DNA from 2 places in the Dyella sp. SYSU CM1112 genome. Region 2 is predicted to be linked to the other one. Evidence: predicted binding sites of a transcription regulator. Region 2 holds the regulator's gene; the other holds the start of a gene.

Region 1 (10,176 bases), on a different contig from region 2:
CATCATGGATGACAATCAAGCACTATCGACTCTTATGACTGTCCCGTCGGCAAGCACGGCTGGTTGCAATGGCTAGCGCATGCGTTCCAAATCGGACTACAAAGATATGGACATCCATGACAACGATAGCCACCCGCATGCATGTCCCGTAATCCTGGCAAACACCTAACGAGCCGGCATAGAAAGACACATGCCGAGCAGTACTTTTTTACCGTGATCGCAGACCATGCATGGTCTCGAGTGCCCAGACTCATCATGTCGATTCCAAGTCAGCGCGTTCGTCGTAGTCATAGACAAACGACATTCATAGGAGGCATGCCATGAGCCCACGATTCCAGCGCATCACGCCCTTCCTCTGGTTTGATCACGAAGCTGAGCAAGCGGTGCACTTCTACGTATCCATCTTTGAAAACTCACATGTCCTGGCAACGACCCACTACGACAGGGAGACGGCCAAAGCTGCGCGCAGACCAGAAGGTTCGGTCATGACGGTTGCCTTCGAGTTGGATGGTCAAGCCATGTCTGCACTCAATGGCGGGCCGGTGTTTGCGTTTACTCCCGCCATCTCGCTGGTGGTGAATTGCCGGACGCAAGACGAAATCGACTTCTACTGGCAAGCCCTATCCAAGGATGGTGATCCCTCTGCCCAACAATGCGGCTGGCTTAAAGATCGTTACGGCCTCTCCTGGCAGATCGTGCCGGCGCAACTGCTGGAATGGCTCACGTCATCCAGCGCGACGCGCGTCATGCAGGCTGTATTGACTATGAAGAAACTGGATCTGTCCGTGCTACAGCGTGTGGCGAGCTAGGGCACCGCACGAAAAGTGCCGGTTACATAAATTCCGCACGGCCGTGATGCATTGCAGCATGCGAGGCGTATAATGGCGCCCGTTATCCGGTTTTCCCCGCCCCGGATCCTGCGAAGTACTCTCACATGGCCGATGCCTCTCGCTCCATCGCGACCCCTGCGGGTCGTCAGTCCGGTGTATTGCTGGCAATCCTCAGCACCGTCGCCTTCACCTTTATGGCCTATTTGACTATCGGCTTATCGCTGGCGGTGCTACCGGGTTTCGTGCATAGCCAGCTAGGTTTCGGTGCGATGCTGGCAGGCCTCGCCATCAGCATGCAGTACGTCGCCACTCTGCTCAGTCGCCCTCACGCCGGGCGCATGGCGGATACCAAAGGACCCAAACGTACCGTACTGACCGGACTCTCGATGTGCGTCGTTAGCGGTGTGCTATTGCTGTGCGGCGCACTGGCCGTGCATTGGCCATGGTTGAGCCTCGGCCTGATTTTTCTCGCGCGACTGGCGCTCGGCTGCGCCGAAAGCTGTGTCGGTACCGGCGCCATTGCGTGGGGCATGGGGCAAGTTGGCCATGAACACACCGCGCGGGTCATTTCGTGGAATGGCGTGGCTACCTACGGCGCATTGGCGGCGGGCGCCCCCTTGGGCGTGGTTGTAGCGCATCATTTCGGGTTTGCGGCGATTGGCATCGTCTCCTTGCTGCTTCCACTCGTCGCGCTTCCGCTTGCCCAGTTGAAGCGAGCCACTGCGGCTGCCACGGGTGAACGTTCATCCTTTCGCACCGTGGCCGCACGGGTGGTGCCTTACGGCATCGGGCTCGCGCTGGGTTCGGTCGGCTTCGGCTGCATCGCTACCTTTATCACGCTCTTCTACGCCGCACACGGCTGGCAGAACGCCGCGCTTGCGCTGACTGTATTCGGTGTGGTGTTCGTGGGCGTTCGCTTCCTGTTCGCGCGAACCATTCCATGGCTGGGCGGTTATCGCGTTGCGATGCTTTCATTGTTAGTGGAAGCGATCGGCCTGGTCATTCTCTGTCTCGCTGGCAGCGCGTGGATGGCCTGTCTGGGCGCAGCTGTTGCCGGCCTTGGTTTTTCACTTGTGTTTCCTGCGCTCGGCGTTGAAGCGGTGCATCGTGTCCCCGCCCCCAGCAGGGGCTCTGCCTTAGGGGTCTATTCCGTATTTATGGACGTCGCCATGGCCGTGACGGGACCATTAGGCGGATGGGTCGCCAGCGGCCTCGGCTACAACGCGATTTACGGGTTCGCCGCATTCGCCGCTGCGATAGCCATTGCGCTTGCCTTCGTGTTACACGCACAAGCCATGCGCGAGCAACCGACCTTGTCTGCCGCAGTAAGTATCGGCGCCGAATAAGCGCAAATCCTTTTGCCCTCGACACCCTACCCCAACCGCAACTTTCCCGAGACCGCAACCAGGGTGTCAAATAGCTGAAATATAAGAGCTTTTCAGCTATTGCCGCTTAAGTTGCGGCGCTGCTCGCCGACTAGTGAAGTATCCCCTTCCCCAAGTGTGCTCCATGCTCTCGCTCCGTTCCGGCCTGTTCCGCGTCACGCTCCGCAAACTTTTGCTGCTTCGCCTGGCTGGCATCCTTGTCTTACTGATAGCTATCGGCGTCCTGTGCAGTATCTCGCTCATGAAAGCCGACCAGCGCATCCAGTCGGTAGTCGGCGGCACCCTGGCCCCCATCTCCGACGTGGGCCGTATCCAGAGCGATTTCAACAACGATTTCCAGGCGCTCTCCCACGCGGTATTGATGCGCTTGCCGTCCGCCGTCAACGACGCCGCCACCGCCATCAAGAGCAATCGCGTCGACATCGATCGCTATTGGTCGCCGTTATTGCAAAGCAGCCTCGGCACACAGCAGAAAGCACTGCTCACCCTCGCGTCGGAACATCGCAAAGACGCCGATCAGGCCATGGACGATACGCTCAGCTTGCTACAGGCAGGACAGTTCGATATCGCACAGCTCAAGCTCGCCACTGACGTACAACCTTCCTTGGTCCCGTTGCAAAGCGACTTCACCAATTTGTTCGAAAACGCACTGGCGACCGGCAACGCACAGTCGCAAAACCAGCACATGGCCAATCGTCGCGGCCTGTTGATATTGCTCGCAGTCTTTGCCGGCGCGCTGCTGCTGGCCTCGCTTAGCGATGGCATTCTGATTCGCGCCCTTGGGGCGCGATTGCGTCTTGCGTCCGATGTCGCCAAACGTATTGCGCGTGGTGAACTGGGCGAGCCCGTTGCAGTGGGCCGCGACGATGAAATCGGCAGCCTGCTGCGTGCACTTGTCACTATGGAAAACCAACTGGTGAACGTGGTGCGAGAGGTCCGCAACGGTGCGACCCATGTACGCCATGATGCCCATGTATTGGAAGAAAACACGCATGCGCTGAGCCTGCGTACGCAAAGCCAGGCGGCAAGCCTCGAGCAAAGCTCCGCCTCGATGGAACAAATGGCCTCAAGCGTGGCCGAAACTGCCACTGCCGCTGAGGAAGCCAACCAGGTTGCCACCGCCTCGCGCCAGCTCGCTGAGCAGGGGCAGCAGATTGTTCGCCGGACGGTTACGGCCATGGACGCCATCGACCGCTCCGGCCAGCGTATTACTGAGTTCGTCAGCCTCATCAACGACGTGGCATTCCAAACCAACTTGCTGGCCCTCAACGCGGCAGTGGAAGCGGCGCATGCAGGCGAACATGGCCGCGGCTTCGCCGTGGTTGCCAGTGAAATCCGGCAGCTCGCGCAACGCTGTTCTACCGCCGCACGCGACGTGAAGGAATCGATCGAAGACAGCGCTACGGCACTTGGGGAAGGCCGCGTTCTTGCGTTGCAATCGGGCGAAGCCTTATCCGGCATCGTTGCCAGTGCTGCACACGTTTCCGAAAAAGTGGCGGGCATGGCGCTATCCAGTAAGGAACAAACGACTGGCATTACACAGGTGAATCTAGCTATCTCGGGCATGGATGCCACCACTCAGGAAAACGCAGCGCTGGTGGAACGCACGGCCCTCATGAGCCAGATGATGCGGAGCAGCGCGGAAGCACTGCTGGTGCAGATGGATTTCTTCCGCATTCGAGAGCAGCCTCGGGCAGAGCAAGCCGCCCTGCCCGCCAACGCAAACGCAAACGCCCAGGGCGATGACGATCTTCAACCCTCAACGACGCCGTTCTTCGATCAAGCTGCCTGATCCGCGCATGGCACTCTTCCGCGACAACGGCCGCTTTACCTCGCTGCTCGATCGCGCGCAAAGCGGCCTATGCGCCGTATTCCAGCCGCTAGTGCGCCTGGATACATTACATGTCGTGGCACACGAAGGATTGACTCGCTCCAACGAACAACTCGGAGGCATCAGCACGCCGGAGCTGCTGAACCTGGCTCGCGCCGAAGGGAGGCTTGGCGAATTCGAGCTTGCTGCCGCGCGTACAGTGTGCGGTGCGTTCACAGCGCAAAACGCGCCCGGACGTCTGCTGGTCAATCTGAGTGCGCAGGCGTTCATGCAGGAATCGATTCGGCCCGACGATTTGCTCGCAGCGCTCAGCACAGGCGGCATGGATCTCAGCCGCATCACGGTTGAATTGACCGAACGCGACATCGTCGAGGAGCCGGCCCGGCTCGCCCATGCCTTGGGCTATTTGCGCGCCCACGGTGTGCGTTTCGCACTGGACGACTTCGGCAATGGGCATTCCAATTTCGAAATGTGGAACGAAATCCATCCCGAAGTAGTGAAGATCGATCGCTATTTGATTGACGGACTGGCCAAGAGCGCCGAACGGCTCGCGATCGTGCGCGCGCTATGCCAAGTTGCCGAAACGCTGGGCGCGGATCTGGTCGGCGAAGGCGTGGAAGACGCCGATGACCTATGCATGCTGCGCGAACTGGGCATTCCCTATGCACAGGGATTTCTGCTTGGGTACCCTTCGCCGCGGACCATCGATGAGATCAGCGCCCGAGCTCGCACCGCGCTGAGCCACAGCACCGTTGCCATACCGCCGCGCCCGCGCGGCCCGGTGACCCAGCGTCCCATGCATCTCGGTCATCTGGTGATCGACGCGCCACCGCTTACCAGTCGCCACACCAATCATGATGTCATCGAATTATTTTCAAAGTTTCCCGAACTTCATGCAGTGGCTGTGGTAGAGGAAGCCCGGCCGGTCGGAATCATCAACCGCCGCGTATTCAGCGAACGCATGGCTCAACCTTATACGCGCGAACTGTATGGTCGCAAAAGCTGCACTGCCTTTATGCATGAGGCACCCCTGCTGTGCGACGTACATCAATCACTGGAGAGCATGGCGGACATTTTGCGTGGCCAGGACCAACGCTACCTCAGCGATGGGTTTGTCATCATCCGCGATGGTGCCTACCTCGGCCTAGGCACCGGCGAATCGCTAGTGCGACGTGTCACTGAATTGCGCATCGAAGCGGCGCGCTACGCCAATCCCTTGACCTTCCTGCCAGGCAATATCCCCGTGACGGAGCACGTCGCCCGACTGCTGCGCGCCGAACTGCCGTTCACCGTCGCTTATGTGGATCTCAATCATTTCAAGCCGTTCAACGATCAATATGGTTATTTCCGTGGCGATGAAATGATCCGGCTACTGGCCGGCATCCTGACGGCACAGGTGAATCCGCGCTGCGACTTTGTCGGCCATATCGGCGGCGACGATTTCCTGCTCGTATTTCAGAGCGACGACTGGGAAGCTCGCTGCCATCACATCGTCGAGCTGTTCAATCAGCGGGCTCGTGCATTGTTTGCTTCCGAAGACATCCTCCGCGAAGGCATCGTCGGCGAGGACAGGCACGGCAATACACAGTTTTTCCCGCTGACCACGGTGGCGATTGGCGCCGTTCGCGTTGCGCCCCCTTTCCCTGGCCACCCGGAAACGCTGGCGACACTGGCCGCCCGCGCAAAACGGCACGCCAAGCGCGCCCAGGTCGGGTTCTACTTGCTGGCCGGTGAAATGCCCTAGGGCCTGTTTACAGGACTGGCGTGGCTCGCGCTGGGAGCTGTTTCCGCGCCAGACAAGGAAGAGCGAAGGCGTGTACGTCGGTCCACGACTGAGCGATGACGCGGTATGGCGGGCAAACAGACCCAGCCCTTCGGGTTGCCGTTGCCTGTACCCGGCTCAGCCCATGTGCAGCCAGTATACGTAAACGCCATTCTGCCGGTCTTCTTCGCGAAAACCTTCGCGACCTTCGGCAACAACACCCCATACCGTGCGTACGCCATCACCATAATAGCGATCCACACGCACATGCTCCCCCTTGGGAATCAGAAAGCGTGTCTCCAATACCAGCACGCGCTCTTTCTCCCATACGAGTATGGCCTTGCGTCCCGTATTGGCACCCCAACCGACATGGACGTGTACATCCTGGGTGGGAAACCCGCCACGGTTATCCAGCTTCCAGCTTTCCGTTTTGCGCAGCAGCGCCTCCAACTGCGGGTCGCTCCAATCCACTTGGTTGCTTGGCACCTTGGAATGGGGCTTGAAATGGCTCATGCAATGACATCCGTTAGAGCCGACGCAACGCGCCAGGCCTCACATACAAACACCACCGTTCGACCCTTAGTGCAAACAACGCGCTTCTGCTCAGTGACCTATCGAACCACGCCTGAGCCGGGGGACTCTGGCGAAGCCGGACAACAACGTTTCGGACGGTGGTGGGTTTAGGCGCTTTATCGGTACATCCACGATTTTCTTTAGGAGTGCTAGCGCGCCTGCAGCCAATACAGGTGAATGCCCTTTTTGCGGTCTTCTTCGCGAAAGCCTTCCCGGCCTTCCAGCACCACGCCCCACAGCGTGCGAATGCGATCGCCCAGATGCTTGTCGATTCTTACCTGTTCGCCTTCTGCCAGGGCGAAACGTGTCTCCAGCACGATCGACGATTCACGCTCCCACACCAGTACGGCCGATCTCCCTACCGTGCCGCTCCAGCCAAGGTAGATCTCCACGTCTTGCGGCGAGAAGCCGCCACGATTGTCCAAGCGCCAGCCTTCGCTGCGCTGGAGCAATGACGCCAACTCCGGATCGTTCCAGTCGACACGAACGGTAGAGACTCTGGTATGCGGCTTGTGAGTCATGCGATCCATCCTGCAGAAAAAAGGAGATAAGCGTGCTGGCGAGGAGCTGCAAATGTGCGCGCCTGTCGTGATGGAGGAACCACTCCAGCGCCGAGCGGCGTGGATGGTGAGCTCCTCTCATGCTAATAAACGTGAAGCCTCTCCCACGCCCGCAAACCAAACGGCATTCACCTTCCCTTATCGACCAAATCGCCATGGGTGCGGACGGAATCTCGCCGCAACGCACAAAATAGAGCCTCGCAGAACAGCCGATTTGCCGCTTAGCCGCGGCAGAATCCCGCTGCGGCCGAATGCCGCACTGCACGCTGATCTCCGCCATCGTCCGCGCTAAGGTCAAGCTGCGGTTCGGAAGCAGCGTTAACAGCTCGGGGGAGTTGATGGCGAAGCACGGAACACATCGCGTCGAAAAACTCATTTCGGTGCATTGGCCAGCCGGCGTTCTGCTCGGCTTGAGCGCTTATCTTGAGATGCGCTATGGAATCGGCGTGCACAACGCAGTGCATATGTTGCTTTTGTGGATGGCGCTGATTACCTGCTGGGGATGCGCTTTTGCCACCTGCTTTGGGCACCGCAACCGCATGCATCGGCTGGAGGTACGCGACCAACTGGCTGATCTGTGCGCCCTGCACTGGCGCATCTTTGAAGATAACGTGGCGCAAGCATTTCGTTTTCGCGGCTATGCGGTGGAACGTGCGGGACAAGCCGATGCCGACAATGGCCTTGATTTAGTGATGCGCAAGCATGGCATAACCACGCTGGTGCAATGCCGGCACTGGCATCGCCGCAACGTCGAGGTCAAGGACGTTCGCGAGATGTACAGCCTGATGAAGTTTCATCAGGCTTCGGCTGTGAAGATCGTTGCCTGTGGCGACTACACCGAAGATGCGTGGAGATTCGTCACAGGCAAACCATTCGAACTGATCTATGGTGAAACCTTGTTGGCGATGCTCAGCGATGCGCAACTGCCGATCGGCGCAGGTGTCGTACCGTTCCAGGCACCTGCTTCGCCGCCTCCCATGCATCACAAACCGCGTACCGCTGCCATTACTTGATGGAAAGGCCGCTACGCGGCCTTTCTTATTTTTCCGGTCTCGACCTATTCGCCACCAACGCACCGGATCAGAGTGCGTCGTGAAAAATGATGCCCAAGGTATAGCGCTGGCCACTGCGAATCCGGCTGACACCGTGACGCATGGTGACCCGATATATGCCATGCACACCCTGTACGGGTCGATGATGGACTGGAAAAATCACCGCATCGCCCTGGCAGAGCGGCACGACTTCCGGCCGTGACTGCATGCGTGGACGCTGCTCGGTGAGCACGAATTCGCCTCCGGTAAAGTCCACGCCCGGCTGCGAAAGCAGTATCGCCAGTTGCAACGGAAAGACCTGCTCGCCATACAGATCCTGATGCAAGCAGTTGTAATCGCCCTCGCCATAGCGAAGCATCAAAGGTGTCGGACGCGACTGGCCCGCCGCACTGCATCGCGTGAGATATTCCTCATGCGTCCGGGGATAACGCACATCGACACCCAGGGCTGCGTTCCAGCGATTGGCCACCTGCGCGAGAGGCGAATAGAAAGCAGCGCGCAGGGCGTGAACCATGGCTGGAAGCGGATACGCAAAATACTTGTATTCACCACGCCCGAATCCGTGCCGCGCCATGATCACCCTGCTTCTGAAATAGCGGTCATCGGCATAAAGAGCGGCAAGGGCGCGGCATGTGCCGCCGTCCATCAACCCGCGAATCATGGCCGCGCCATAACGATCGAGTTCGCAGCCCAATGCATGCCAATCCCGATCATGCAGAGTATCGACAACGCTGTCCGCCTTCACTTGCTTGTCAACACTCTGCATGCGCCGCGTTCCAACCAAAAGTCGTGGAATGACCACTGTATCGCCCTGTACCGCGGCCCCACTCCGTTTCTTGCGAAACTCGACTTGCTCCATCGGATAAGCCGAAACAGGCGGCAAACCAGCTAATCACATAAACATCGCCCAAACAGGCGTCAGTGCGCCGCATCTTCTTTGGGTGTGATCAGCAGCGCCAGCACCGTCAGTATCGCTGCTGCCGAGAGGTAATACCCCACGTACGCCAGCCCATAAGTCTTGGCCAGCCAGGTTGCGAGGTAAGGAGCCAATGAAGCCCCAAAGATGCCAGCCATGTTGAAGGCCAGCGATGCCCCGGTGTACCGCACGGCCGTAGGAAACATGTGTGCCAGCACCGAGCCGAGCGGGCCATAGGTCATACCGACGATGCACATGCCCACCACCATGAACAGCAAGCCGCTATGCGAGAAAAGCGGAGCATAAGCAATACCGAATACGAAGATCAGCACGGTGGCAAGCACCATGGTGAAACGCCCACCACGGCGATCCGCCAGCCACGCCGAAAAAGGAATCAGCGCCGCGAAGAACAATACCCCGACCATTTGCACGATCAGGAACGACTCGCGTGAATAATTCAGCTTTGACGTTGCCCAGCTGAGTGCGAACACGGTCATCAAGTAAAAGATGACGAACGTGGCCAGTGCACCAAAGGTGCCAGCCACCAGCGCGCGGGGATGCTTCGACAATACACTGAACATCGGCACGCGCACTCTTTCTTGCAAAGCCATGGCGCGGGCGAAGGCCGGCGTTTCGGTCAGGCGCAGGCGCATCCACAGTCCTACGACCACCAGCACGGCGCTGGCAAGAAACGGCACGCGCCATCCCCATGCAAAGAACACCGCATCGCCCATGCTCTGCGTCAACCATAAAAACAAGCCGGTCGCGATAAGAAAGCCGATCGGTGCGCCGAGCTGCGGAAACATGCCATACCACGCCCGCTTGCCAGCAGGCGCGTTCTCGATCGCAAGCAACACGGCGCCGCCCCACTCGCCACCCAATCCCAAGCCCTGCCCCAATCGGCACAACGCTAGCAAAGCCGGCGCTGCCACTCCGATATGCGCGTAGGTAGGAAGCAAACCAATCATCACGGTGGAAAGCCCCATAGTGAGCAGCGCCGCGACCAGCGTGGCCTTGCGTCCGATGCGATCGCCAAAGTGCCCGAACAGCGCCGAGCCAATCGGCCTGGCGATGAAGGCCAATGCGAACGTAGCGAACGACTGTAGCGTCGCCGACGCCGCATCGCTCGCAGGAAAAAACAGTTTCGGGAAAACCAGGACGGCCGCCGTGGCGTAGATATAGAAATCGAAGAACTCGATGGTCGTTCCGACCAGGCTTGCAAACAAAACCCGTGCCGGCGAATTGGCCGGCGTGGTGACGGCATCAC
Region 2 (10,176 bases):
CCACGTCTTTCCAATGACGTGCAAGGTGCCTTGGCGCGACTCGAAGTCGCGCAGTTGCAGGCCAATCCGAATCACTGGGTGGTCGAGCTGCCCGTCCAGAACACCGATGGCCCGGACGTCCTGCAATTATCGATCAAGCACGAGCAGGAAGCTGATCAAAGCTGGACGATGGGCTTTTCGCTGGACCTGCCCTCGCTGGGTCCGATCGTCGGCGAATTGCAGTTGCGTGGGCTACGCTTGTCGGTACGCCTATGGGCACAACATCGCGAAACGGTGGATCGGCTGGAAGGACAATTTGCCAACTTGCGTGCACGCCTCGACGCCACCGGTTTGTTCCTGGATCAACTGAGCTGCCAGTTCGGATTGCCGCAAGCGGGCAACAGCGTCAGTGCCGTTTTCTTGAAGGCAACGGTATGAGCACACCCTCGTTGCCATCGCCTCAACGCAAGGTGGTATTGCGTCTGCCGGGTGGTGAGGGCGCTGCTGCGCCGAGCCAGCCTTCACACGACGTCGAAAACCTCTTTCGCCATGCTCACGCGCTGGGATTGCCCTTGCATCACGATCCGCAGATCGCCGCGCTGCTGGTATCGCTGCGCATGAGCGCCGATGTGCCGGCACCCTTATATGCCGCGGCTGCCGCGGTACTGGCGACTATCTACGACGCTTCACGCGAAGCGTAACGCCGTCGACACAAGCCACACCCCGCACCTCATCGGCGCCATCGCGGTCTACGCGCGCTTCGCATAAAGCCGCTGCACCAGTTCCGCTTCATTGCGCGACAGACCGCAGCGTGTCATCAGCTGTTCCAGATCCGCGCCCTCGCGCGCCAACTGCTGGGCCAATTCATAATGATTGCCCGCGAAATGCGCACTGCTCATGCGCCACGCCGGTATTTGCGTGGCCGGTACTTCAGTCGAACGGCGGGGCGTGCCGGCTTCCGTGTCATCCCGGCCGCGTTCTTCGAGCAGACTCAAACGGTGATCGATTCTATTGAGCGCATTGACGATCAATAGCTCCGGTACGCCGCCGTTGCTCTTGCTGCTCACGCCCGCAGGTTTCCCGGGACGCCCTTGCAACCAAAGCAGCACGATCGTCACGGTTTGCAACACAATCAGCGCAACCGCCGTTACCTCAAGCCACATCCTTGATCTCCCGGTCGAGGCGGCATAGGCGCGGTACATCGAGCAAGGCAACAAAACCGCCCTGCCATCCCATCACAACCTGCACCGGATCATCCGCCCGACCGGAGCGGGCGGGCGGCAGTTCGATCGCCTCGCGCCTGGGTTGCAGCAAGTCGCCCACCGCATCCACGCGCACGCCGACACGATGCGTTTCATGCGCGAACACCACGATGCGCGCGTTGGCCGGATCGCCAGGTGCCGCCTGCTCCAGCCCGAGGCGGCGACGACCATCCATGACCGGCACGATAGTGCCGCGCAAGTGGCAAATACCGAGCAAATCGTCGGCGGAGCCAGGAACAGGCGTCGGCGGATAATCCCGGATGACCTCGCTTACCCGGCTGAGCAGGACGGCGTAATGCTGCCCGGCCAGCTCAAAGGATAGCCAGGGTTCGTTCGCGAGCGCTTCGATGTTGGGAACCGGACTCATGGGGACAGCGTTATTCCTTGCTGGCAGCGTTGCTTGGCGGAGACGAGGGCACCGCCGCCGTCGGCGACGTCACCAGCGAGGCGACAGGCGTCACCACTTTCGGAACAGGCAAGGTGCCGGACGCGGGCGTGACCACCCATGGAGATGTCGCAACCGGCGCATGGGACGGCACCGCAGCCGCCGGCGCCTTGGGCGCTGCCGGGTTCTGACCGTTCGTCGTTTTATCGTCTGCGTCGGCCGTCAGATTGATCTGGTTGCTATTGGTATAGAAGCGGCGCGGCGCTGCTTTGTCGCTCAGCACCACCACCAACACACGGCGATTCCTGTTGCGGCCATCCACGCTGTCGTTGTCCGCCGCCGGACGGTATTGCCCCCACCCGACGATACCGAGGCGTTCCGGATCCACGCCATGCAGCGTAAACAGGCGTGCCACGCTCGCTGCACGCGCGGCGGAGAGTTCCCAATTGGACGGATAGATGGCTGTATCGATCGGCACATCATCCGTATAACCTTCCACCCGCAACGGATTGGCGAACGGCGCGAGGATCTGGCCGAGGCTGGCCAGGATCTGCGTGGCAGAGGGCGACAAGGTCGCCACACCGCTCGGGAACAGGATGTCCGTGCGAATCTCGATTTCCAGCCAATCCGGCGTGCGTCGTACGACCACCAGTTTCTTGTCGATCAGCGGTTGCAGTGCGTGTTCGACTTCGCTGCGAATGCGCTCCAGATTCTCCTGCTCGTCGCTGAGCTTGTTCTTGTCCTGATCGGATTGCGTATCCGGCGTGGTGGCCGGCGTAGGGATGTGCTGGGTCAGCACCGGCAGCAGGATCTGCGCAAGCGGAGTGCGCGGAATCGGCGCGGGCTTGTTGGTCGGCACCGGCATGCTGGATGGCGGCGCGTTCGGCGTCAGCGGCTGGATCACCGCGCGCGAGCCATTGAATGCTGCCGAGATCGCCTGTGCCAGCGCGCGGTACTTGGTGGTATTGATGCTGGACATCGCATACAGCACCACGAACAGCGCCAGCAACAAGGTCAGCAGATCCGCGTACGGGATCACCCATGCCTCGTGATTGACGTGTTCATCGTGCTTGTGGCGGCGTCTCATACGAGATAGCCCTGCAGTTTGCTTTCGATCTGGCGCGGGTTGTCGCCCTCGGCGATTGAGATCAACCCTTCGATAAGGATTTCGCGTACCTGCGTCTGCCGGTTGATCAGCGCCTTCAATCGCGCGCCGATCGGCAGCAGCAGCAAGTTGGCGAGACTGATGCCATAGATGGTGGCAACGAATGCTGCTGCGATACCGTGGCCAAGCTTGGCCGGGTCGGTAAGGTCGCGCATCACCGCCATCAAGCCGAGTACGGCGCCGATGATGCCCATGGTCGGCGAATACACCCCGCCCTGTTCGAACACCTTGGCGGCATGCAGGTCGGCCTGCTCGCGTGTTTCCACTTCCAGTTCCAGCACGGTGCGAATGGCTTCCGGCTCACTCCCGTCGACCAGCAATTGCAGGCCTTTTTTCACCAGCGGATCGTCTTCGGCATCGATATGCGACTCCAGTCCCAGCAAACCCTGGCGGCGCGAAATTTCGCTCCAGCCGATCACACGGCTGATCAGGTCGGACGGATGCAGCTCCGGCGGCTTGTACACCATCTTCAGCATGCCCACCGCACGCTTGAGCACCTTGCCCTGTGTATGCAGCAGCAGCGCGGAAAACGTACCGGCGAATACGATCACGAAGGCTGCGGGATTCCACAGCGCGGTGACATCGGTGCCCTTGAGGATGGCGCCAACAATCAGCACCACGAAGGCAAGAATGGTGCCGGCAATGCTTACGACATCCATGTCACTATTCCTTGCTGGAACCTGGCCCGTGGTCCCTCCCCCTGCTTGCAAGGAGAAGTTAAGAGCGGGTGCACCCTTGCGGGAAAGCCTGAGGCAAGTGCCTGACCCCACCCCAACCCTCCCCTGCAAGCAGGGAAGGGAGCCATATCGGGTAACACCGAACATCGGTTGTCGTTGAAGGTACCCATTACGCCGACACCTTCAGCGCAGGTAGCAAGCGGCCGCCTTCTTGCGACAACGCGGCAAGATCCAACACCAAGGCAAGCCGTCCATCGCCGGTGACAGTGGCCCCGGCGACACCCGGCACGCCTTCGAACAACGGCCCCAGCGGTTTCACCATCACGTCTTCGCGTCCGATGACTTCATGCACCAGGCAGCCGAGATGCATGTGACCCACATGCAGCACCACCACATGCCATCCGCCCGGCCCGCTTACGCCGGCCCAATCGCCCAGATCGCCCAGCACCAGGGCGCGGCCGCGATGTGCGGCGACGCGGCGCCCGTCGAGCATGTGATCATGTTGCGGGCTCAGCTCGAAGACTTCGCTGACGTTGCCCAACGGCAACGCAAACAGGCGATCGCTCACGCGCACCATCAGCACCCGCAAAATGGCGAGCGTGAGCGGCACGGTCAGCTCCAAGGTGCTGCCGTGACCCAGACGCGATTGCACCTGCAAGGTGCCGCCCAGTTCGGCAACACGCGTCTTCACTACGTCCATGCCGACGCCGCGTCCGGAAATATCCGAGATCGTGGCAGCAGTGCTGAAGCCGGGGCGAAAAATCAGTTCGTAGCATTCGACCTCGGACAGGCGTGCCGCCTGCGTCGCATCGATGACACCTTTCTCTACCGCTTTACGGCGAAGCACTTCCGGATCCATGCCGCGACCATCGTCGCTGACCGAAATCACGATGCGCTCGCCGCGCTGGCTGGCCGACAGCGTGACCTTGCCCTTCTTCGGTTTGCCGGCACGCTCGCGGCCGGCCGGATCTTCAAGACCGTGATCGACCGCATTGCGCAGCAAATGAATCAGCGGATCGGCCAGTGCTTCGACCAGGCTGCGATCCAGATCGGTATCTTCACCCTCGGTGATCAGCTCGATATCTTTGCCGAGCTGTCGCGCCAGATCGCGCACAATGCGCGGAAAACGCTGGAACAGGCGGCCCACCGGCTGCATGCGCATGCCGAGCACAGCAGTCTGCAGATCATCCGATACGCGATCCAGGTCACCGGCCATCGCGGACAGCGTTTCGTTGTCGCTGCGCGTAGCCAGGCTCAGCAGCCGGTTGCGCAGCAACACCAATTCACCGGCGCGACTGACAAGCGCATCCAGGCGTGCAGTATCCACGCGTACCGTGCTTTCGGTTGCCGACGATTTTGCACTGGCCGCTGCACGTGCCGGTTCGGCACGCACGGGTTCCGCACGCGGCGGTTCGGGTGCCGGTATCGGCGAAGCTGCCGCCGCCTGACCCGGCGCGCTGCCCTTGCCATGCAGGTTATCCAGCAAAGCTTCGAACTCGTCGTCGCTGATGTCTTTCTTTTCGGGTTCGGCCGCCTTGGCGCCGGGGGCGCTGCCCCTGCCATGCAACGCATCGAGCAGACTTTCGAATTCGTCGTCGTTGATCTCGTTGGAAGCGTGCTTGGGTGCGCCCGGCACTCCGCCCTGTCCATATAAGGTGTCGAGCAGCGCTTCGAACTCGGCTTCGATCGGATCGGCTGCACGCGTAGGTTTAGCAGGCTGCGCCGCGAACACGGCCGTCTCGACGACGGGGCGCAAACGCTCCAGCAATGCTTCGGGCGGTGACGCCATGGCCTCGCCGCTGGATAACGCAGCCATCATCGCATTGAGCAAATCCAGCGATTCAAGCAGCGCATCCATGTGTGCCGCGTTCAGTACCAGCTTCTCGTTACGCGCGTCGTTGAGCAATTCTTCCGCGCAATGGCACAACTGCACCATCGGCTCGATGCTCAAGAAGCCCGCGCCACCCTTGACGGTATGAAACACGCGAAACACGGCATTGAGCAGTTCGCGATCGTGCGGCGACGCTTCCAGTTCAACTAGCTGTTCACCAAGACGCTGCACCAGCTCCCCGGCCTCGACCAGGAAATCGTCACGCAGTTCGCTGTCGAGATTGGCATCCATCAATGTGCCTTCCTGCGCGCTGCAACATGCCGGGATGTACTCCCTCCCCTGTGCGCAGGGGAGGGTTGGGGTGGGGTTGCACGAGCTTGCTGCAAGGTTGACGCCGCCGCTTCCCGAGCATCACGCGAGACAGGGAATTGTTTATGGTCAGTCCTTGGCTTGCGGCTCACCCACACGCTGGTACGCGACCTGGCTCCCGCAAGCGGAGAGGTGGTCAGTTGCAGCAGCGGACGACCAGGCATCCCCAGCATGCTCAGAACCCAAACTCGCTCAGCAGACGGTCCACTTCGTCCTGGCTGGAAACTTTCGCCACTTCTACCGGCGCTTCGCGTCCGGCCAGCGCACCGGTCAGGCGCACGAGTTCCAGCAATGACGATTCCACGCTTTCGATAAAGCTCACGACCTTCTTCACGCGCTGGCCGGCGAGGTCTTGCCACGACTGCACCAGCACCATGTCATTGAGGCCTTCGCAGCACGCACTGGCAAACACCTTGGCCTGGCGCGCCAGCACGGCAGCCGGATCGGTTTCGCCGCTGTTGAAATCCAGCACGGCGGTAGCGTTATTCGACAGTGCCTCGGCTTCCGGGCGGATGCGGTCGACGAAATCCAGGCTGCGGTGGGCGGCCTGCGCGCTCATTTCCAGCACTTCACCCAGATAGTTGCGCGCATCGACCATGCTGTCCGGCACGCCTTCGTTGGCAAGGTCGCTGCCCAGTCGGCAAACGGCACCGTGCAGGTCGCGGGCAAGCACGCCCAGGGCGCGGAACAGATGCTGTTCGCGCTGGCGCACCATCGTATCCAGCGCCTGTTCGAACGTTGCGCCGTCCTTGCTGTTGAGCAGATCAAGCACTTCAGGAGGCAAGCCGTCGTTCAATGCGGCGATCGCGTTTGCATTCATGCGGAAGCTCCACTGGCTGCCAGGCGCTCGAAAATCTTGTCCAGCTTTTCCTTCAGCGTGATCGCGGTGAAAGGCTTGACGATGTAGCCGTTCACGCCGGCCTGGGCGGCGGCAATGATCTGCTCGCGGTTGTTCTCGGCGGTCACCATCAGCACCGGCAGGCCCTTCAGCTTGGGTTCGGCGCGAATCGCCTGCAGCAGCTCGATACCGGTCATGTTGGGCATGTTCCAGTCGGTCACGACCATGTCGAAGGTGTTGGCCTTCAACATCGCCATCGCGTTATGGCCGTCGTCCGCTTCCTGGATCAACGGGTTGCTGAAGCCGAGTTCGACCAGCAGGTTGCGAACGATGCGCCGCATGGTGGAGAAATCGTCTACCACCAGAATTTTCATGTTCTTGTCCAAACACGTTCTCCAAAAACGTTTGAAGCGAGGGGGAGGAGCCGGGAAACGAGTGAGCGCCGCGGACCGGTGGTAGTTGCCTGTCTTCCCTCGGAAGAAGGTTCCGCAGGAAATGCGACCGGCTGAGCCTTGACGCGCTGGCCGTACCGTCATCCCCTGGCGAAGCCCTCTCCCGAAGAAAGGGAACCGCACCCATCGGCGCAAACGGGTGATTTGCGCTGATTGTCGAAACGCTCGTTACCTGCTCCTTATCGATTCACTCGTGATTGCTAACCGCGCCACTGGCCCATGCGCGCACGCAACCTGATCAGGGCCTGGCCATGGATCTGGCACACGCGCGATTCGGTCACGCCGAGCACCATGCCAATCTCCTTCAGGTTCAGCTCCTGCTCGTAGTACAGGGACATCACCAGTTGCTCGCGCTTGGGCAGCGTGCTGATCGCTTCCGCCAATGCTCCGCGCAGGCCGTCCTGCTCGAAGCTGTCCTGCGGACCGAGACTGTCGTTGTCGGCTACGTCCAGCGCGCTGGCATCGCCGCCTTCGCCGTCATCGGGCGCGGTCAGGCTGAGCAAGCGCGCGCTGGTCGCATCGGCCAGCACCTGGTGATATTCCTCGGCACTGATGCCGAGTCGCTTCATCACCTCGGCGCTTTCCGCATCCGCGCCGGTCTCGTTTTCAATCTGCCGCACCACTTCAGCGACTTCACGCACCTTGCGATGCACGGAACGGGGGGTCCAGTCCGTGCGCCGCAATTCGTCCAGCATCGCGCCGCGTATGCGGATACCCGCATACGTCTCGAAGCTGGCCGCGCGATCAGTCGTAAAGTTTCGCGCCGCTTCCAGCAAACCGATCATGCCCGCCTGCACCAAATCTCCTACGTCGACGCTCGGAGGCAGACGACCCATCAAGTGGTAAGCGATACGCCGCACGAGCGGCGCATGCTTGCGCACCAGTTGGTCCGCATCTTCGCGTTGTAGCTGCAGATATTCCGAAGCCACGTTCATCTCACCACCCCGCAGCCGGCGCGCTCTGGCCGCTGAAAAAGGCAATTCGGCCGAGATCCGGGTACGCGGGTTTTTCCCATGTATCGACCGCACCTGCCAATTGCTTGAATCCGATCGCAGCACGGCTGGATGGCCACAAATCGACCACCGCACCTTGCCGACGGATCGCCTGCCGCAGCCATTCGTCCTGCGGCACCATACCCATGTAATCCAGCGCGACATCCAGGAAGCGTCCGCAGACACGCGCCAGCTTTTCGTACAGTTTCCTTGCGTCGCCCGCCTGCCGGACCATGTTGGCGACAATGTGGAAGCGGCGCACGCCGAAGTCATGCGCCAGGATCTTGATCAAGGCGTAGGCGTCCGTGAGCGAGGCCAGTTCGTCGCACACCACCATCACCACGTCGTCGGACGCCGCAGCGAACATCGCTACGTTGTCGGCCACGCCGGCAGCGGTATCGACGATCAGGAATTCCGGCGGCTGGATCAGCTCGTCGAAAGCACGGATCACCGCGGCATGCTCACCATTGCCCATCTTGGCCAGCCGGCGCACGCCCGATCCGCCCGGAATCACTTTCAGGCCGTGCTGTGCCGGAATGATCAGGTCCTGCAGTGCGCAGAGGCCCTCCAGCAAATGCCCCACGTGACGCGCCGGATTCAGGCCGAGCTGCACATCCACGTTGGCAACGCCCATGTCGGCATCCAGCAACATCACGTCACGTCCGCCCATGGCCAAGGCCATCGCCAGATTGACCGCCACCGTGGTCTTGCCGACACCGCCTTTACCGCCGGCGACGGCAATAGTGCGCGTCGTGCGGGAGCGTGACACCACCGGCCGCAGACTGGCCGCCTGATGAAAAACGTCCATTTCCTCGCGATCCCCGCGCACAGTGGAAAAAAGATTCTGCAAGCCTGCTGCCTGGTTCACTTGCAATGCCTCATTCATGCGATGCCGCCTTTCTTGTCCCTTCCCCCGCACGCAGAGGCGGAACGCAAGCCATGCAACTGGAGTTCTTGGCACTTATCGATTTCATAGACCCGCCACCGCCATGCCGAAGCGCTCGGCCATATCCAGATCGTCGCTCGCCGGCCCCAGCCTTCGCTGCTGCTGCGCTGCGCGGCACACCAGCACGCGCGCGTCGGCGGCGCTGATGTCTTCGGGAACGCGTTGTCCGTCAGTGGTGCAATCGAGCGGAAGGCGATGGCGAATCAGCACCGACAGCAGGCCGCCGAGGCTTGGCGCCTCGTCGAGCTTGGTGGCAATGCACACGCTCGGCTGCAATGACAGGTACGCGCGTACCGATTCTTCAAGCGCGGAGGATTGTGCGTTCGCGGCCAACACCAGGCAGGCGCGCAGCTTGGCGACTCCGCGCGTGCTTGCTTCACGCAATACATCCATCTGCTGCTGCAGGCGCGGATCGTTGCCGGAAACGCCAGCGGTATCGACCAGCACCGTGTGGTGCTCGCGCAGCAGATGCAGCGTTTGCGCGAGACCGGCCGCGTCGTACGCGGGATACACGCGCACGCCGAGCAGGCGGCCGTAATGTTCCAGCTGCGCGGCTGCGCCGATGCGATAGTGATCGGTGCTCACCAATGCCACTTGCTGCGGGCCGTGATGCATCACCGCGCAAGCGGCCAGTTTGGCGATCGTGGTGGTCTTGCCGACGCCGGTGGGACCGACCAGCGCCGTTACCCCACACACATCCGCCAGGCCACGGCCACTCACCTTCAGGCTGCGGCTCAGCAGGCCGAGCGGCAAGTAGCGCGCCTGATCCGCATTGATGTCTTCCGGCAGTTCGTCGATCAGTTGCCGCGCCACATCGGAATCGATGCCCAGCCGCGACATGTCACGCAACACGCGCGCACGCATCGGACTGCGGCGTTCCATATCGTTCCAGGCCAGGCTGGATAATTGCTGCTCCAGCAACTGCCGCAGGCCGCCGAGTTCGGTACGCATGCGCGCGGCTTCCAACGCCTGCTGTTCCATCACCGGCTGCAGCGACGCGATCTCGCTTGCAGGCATGGGTGGTGGCGGCGGCGTGGCAGCGCGCGTTTCCCGCACCGGTTCTTTTACCGGCGGCTTGGCGACTTCCCTGGCGCGCTCCTTCGGCGTTTCTTTCATGGGCGCCTTGGCGACGTCTTTCACCGGCGGCTGCATCGGCGCCGGCGCAGGAGCCGCCGTGGGCGCATTGATACGTGCCGCTTCGCGCATCAGCGCTTCGTCGTAATCGACAGCCGCGATGATCTCGATGCCTTCCTCAAGCCGGCGGGTGGAGAGAATCACCG

The links. The regulator FliA, encoded in region 2, starts transcription of late flagellar genes. The targets are predictions, from matches to a motif close to TAAAGTTTNNCNNNCNNNGGCCGATAA.
Region 1: a site for FliA is predicted at 2,283-2,309, ahead of AC4HNJ_RS10770 (methyl-accepting chemotaxis protein). Genes of this name have one in related genera too.

What each region holds. Positions count from the first base shown of each region.
Region 1 covers NZ_JBZEGI010000006.1:132,954-143,129, forward strand. Annotated here, with positions in the region: gene AC4HNJ_RS10760 (VOC family protein) at 321-809, shown strand; gene AC4HNJ_RS10765 (MFS transporter) at 935-2,176, shown strand; gene AC4HNJ_RS10770 (methyl-accepting chemotaxis protein) at 2,340-4,007, shown strand; gene AC4HNJ_RS10775 (GGDEF domain-containing protein) at 3,958-5,790, shown strand; gene AC4HNJ_RS10780 (hypothetical protein) at 5,947-6,321, opposite strand; gene AC4HNJ_RS10785 (hypothetical protein) at 6,531-6,902, opposite strand; gene AC4HNJ_RS10790 (restriction endonuclease) at 7,280-7,954, shown strand; gene AC4HNJ_RS10795 (2OG-Fe(II) oxygenase) at 8,022-8,759, opposite strand; gene AC4HNJ_RS10800 (MFS transporter) at 8,912-10,176, opposite strand, start outside.
Region 2 covers NZ_JBZEGI010000003.1:323,574-333,749, forward strand. Annotated here, with positions in the region: gene fliK (flagellar hook-length control protein FliK) at 1-417, shown strand, start outside; gene AC4HNJ_RS07130 (flagellar biosynthesis protein) at 414-680, shown strand; gene AC4HNJ_RS07135 (DUF2802 domain-containing protein) at 729-1,142, opposite strand; gene AC4HNJ_RS07140 (chemotaxis protein CheW) at 1,132-1,608, opposite strand; gene motD (flagellar motor protein MotD) at 1,619-2,713, opposite strand; gene AC4HNJ_RS07150 (flagellar motor protein) at 2,710-3,450, opposite strand; gene AC4HNJ_RS07155 (chemotaxis protein CheA) at 3,638-5,590, opposite strand; gene AC4HNJ_RS07160 (protein phosphatase CheZ) at 5,844-6,488, opposite strand; gene cheY (chemotaxis response regulator CheY) at 6,485-6,892, opposite strand; gene AC4HNJ_RS07170 (RNA polymerase sigma factor FliA) at 7,159-7,893, opposite strand; gene AC4HNJ_RS07175 (MinD/ParA family ATP-binding protein) at 7,895-8,836, opposite strand; gene flhF (flagellar biosynthesis GTPase FlhF) at 8,921-10,176, opposite strand, start outside.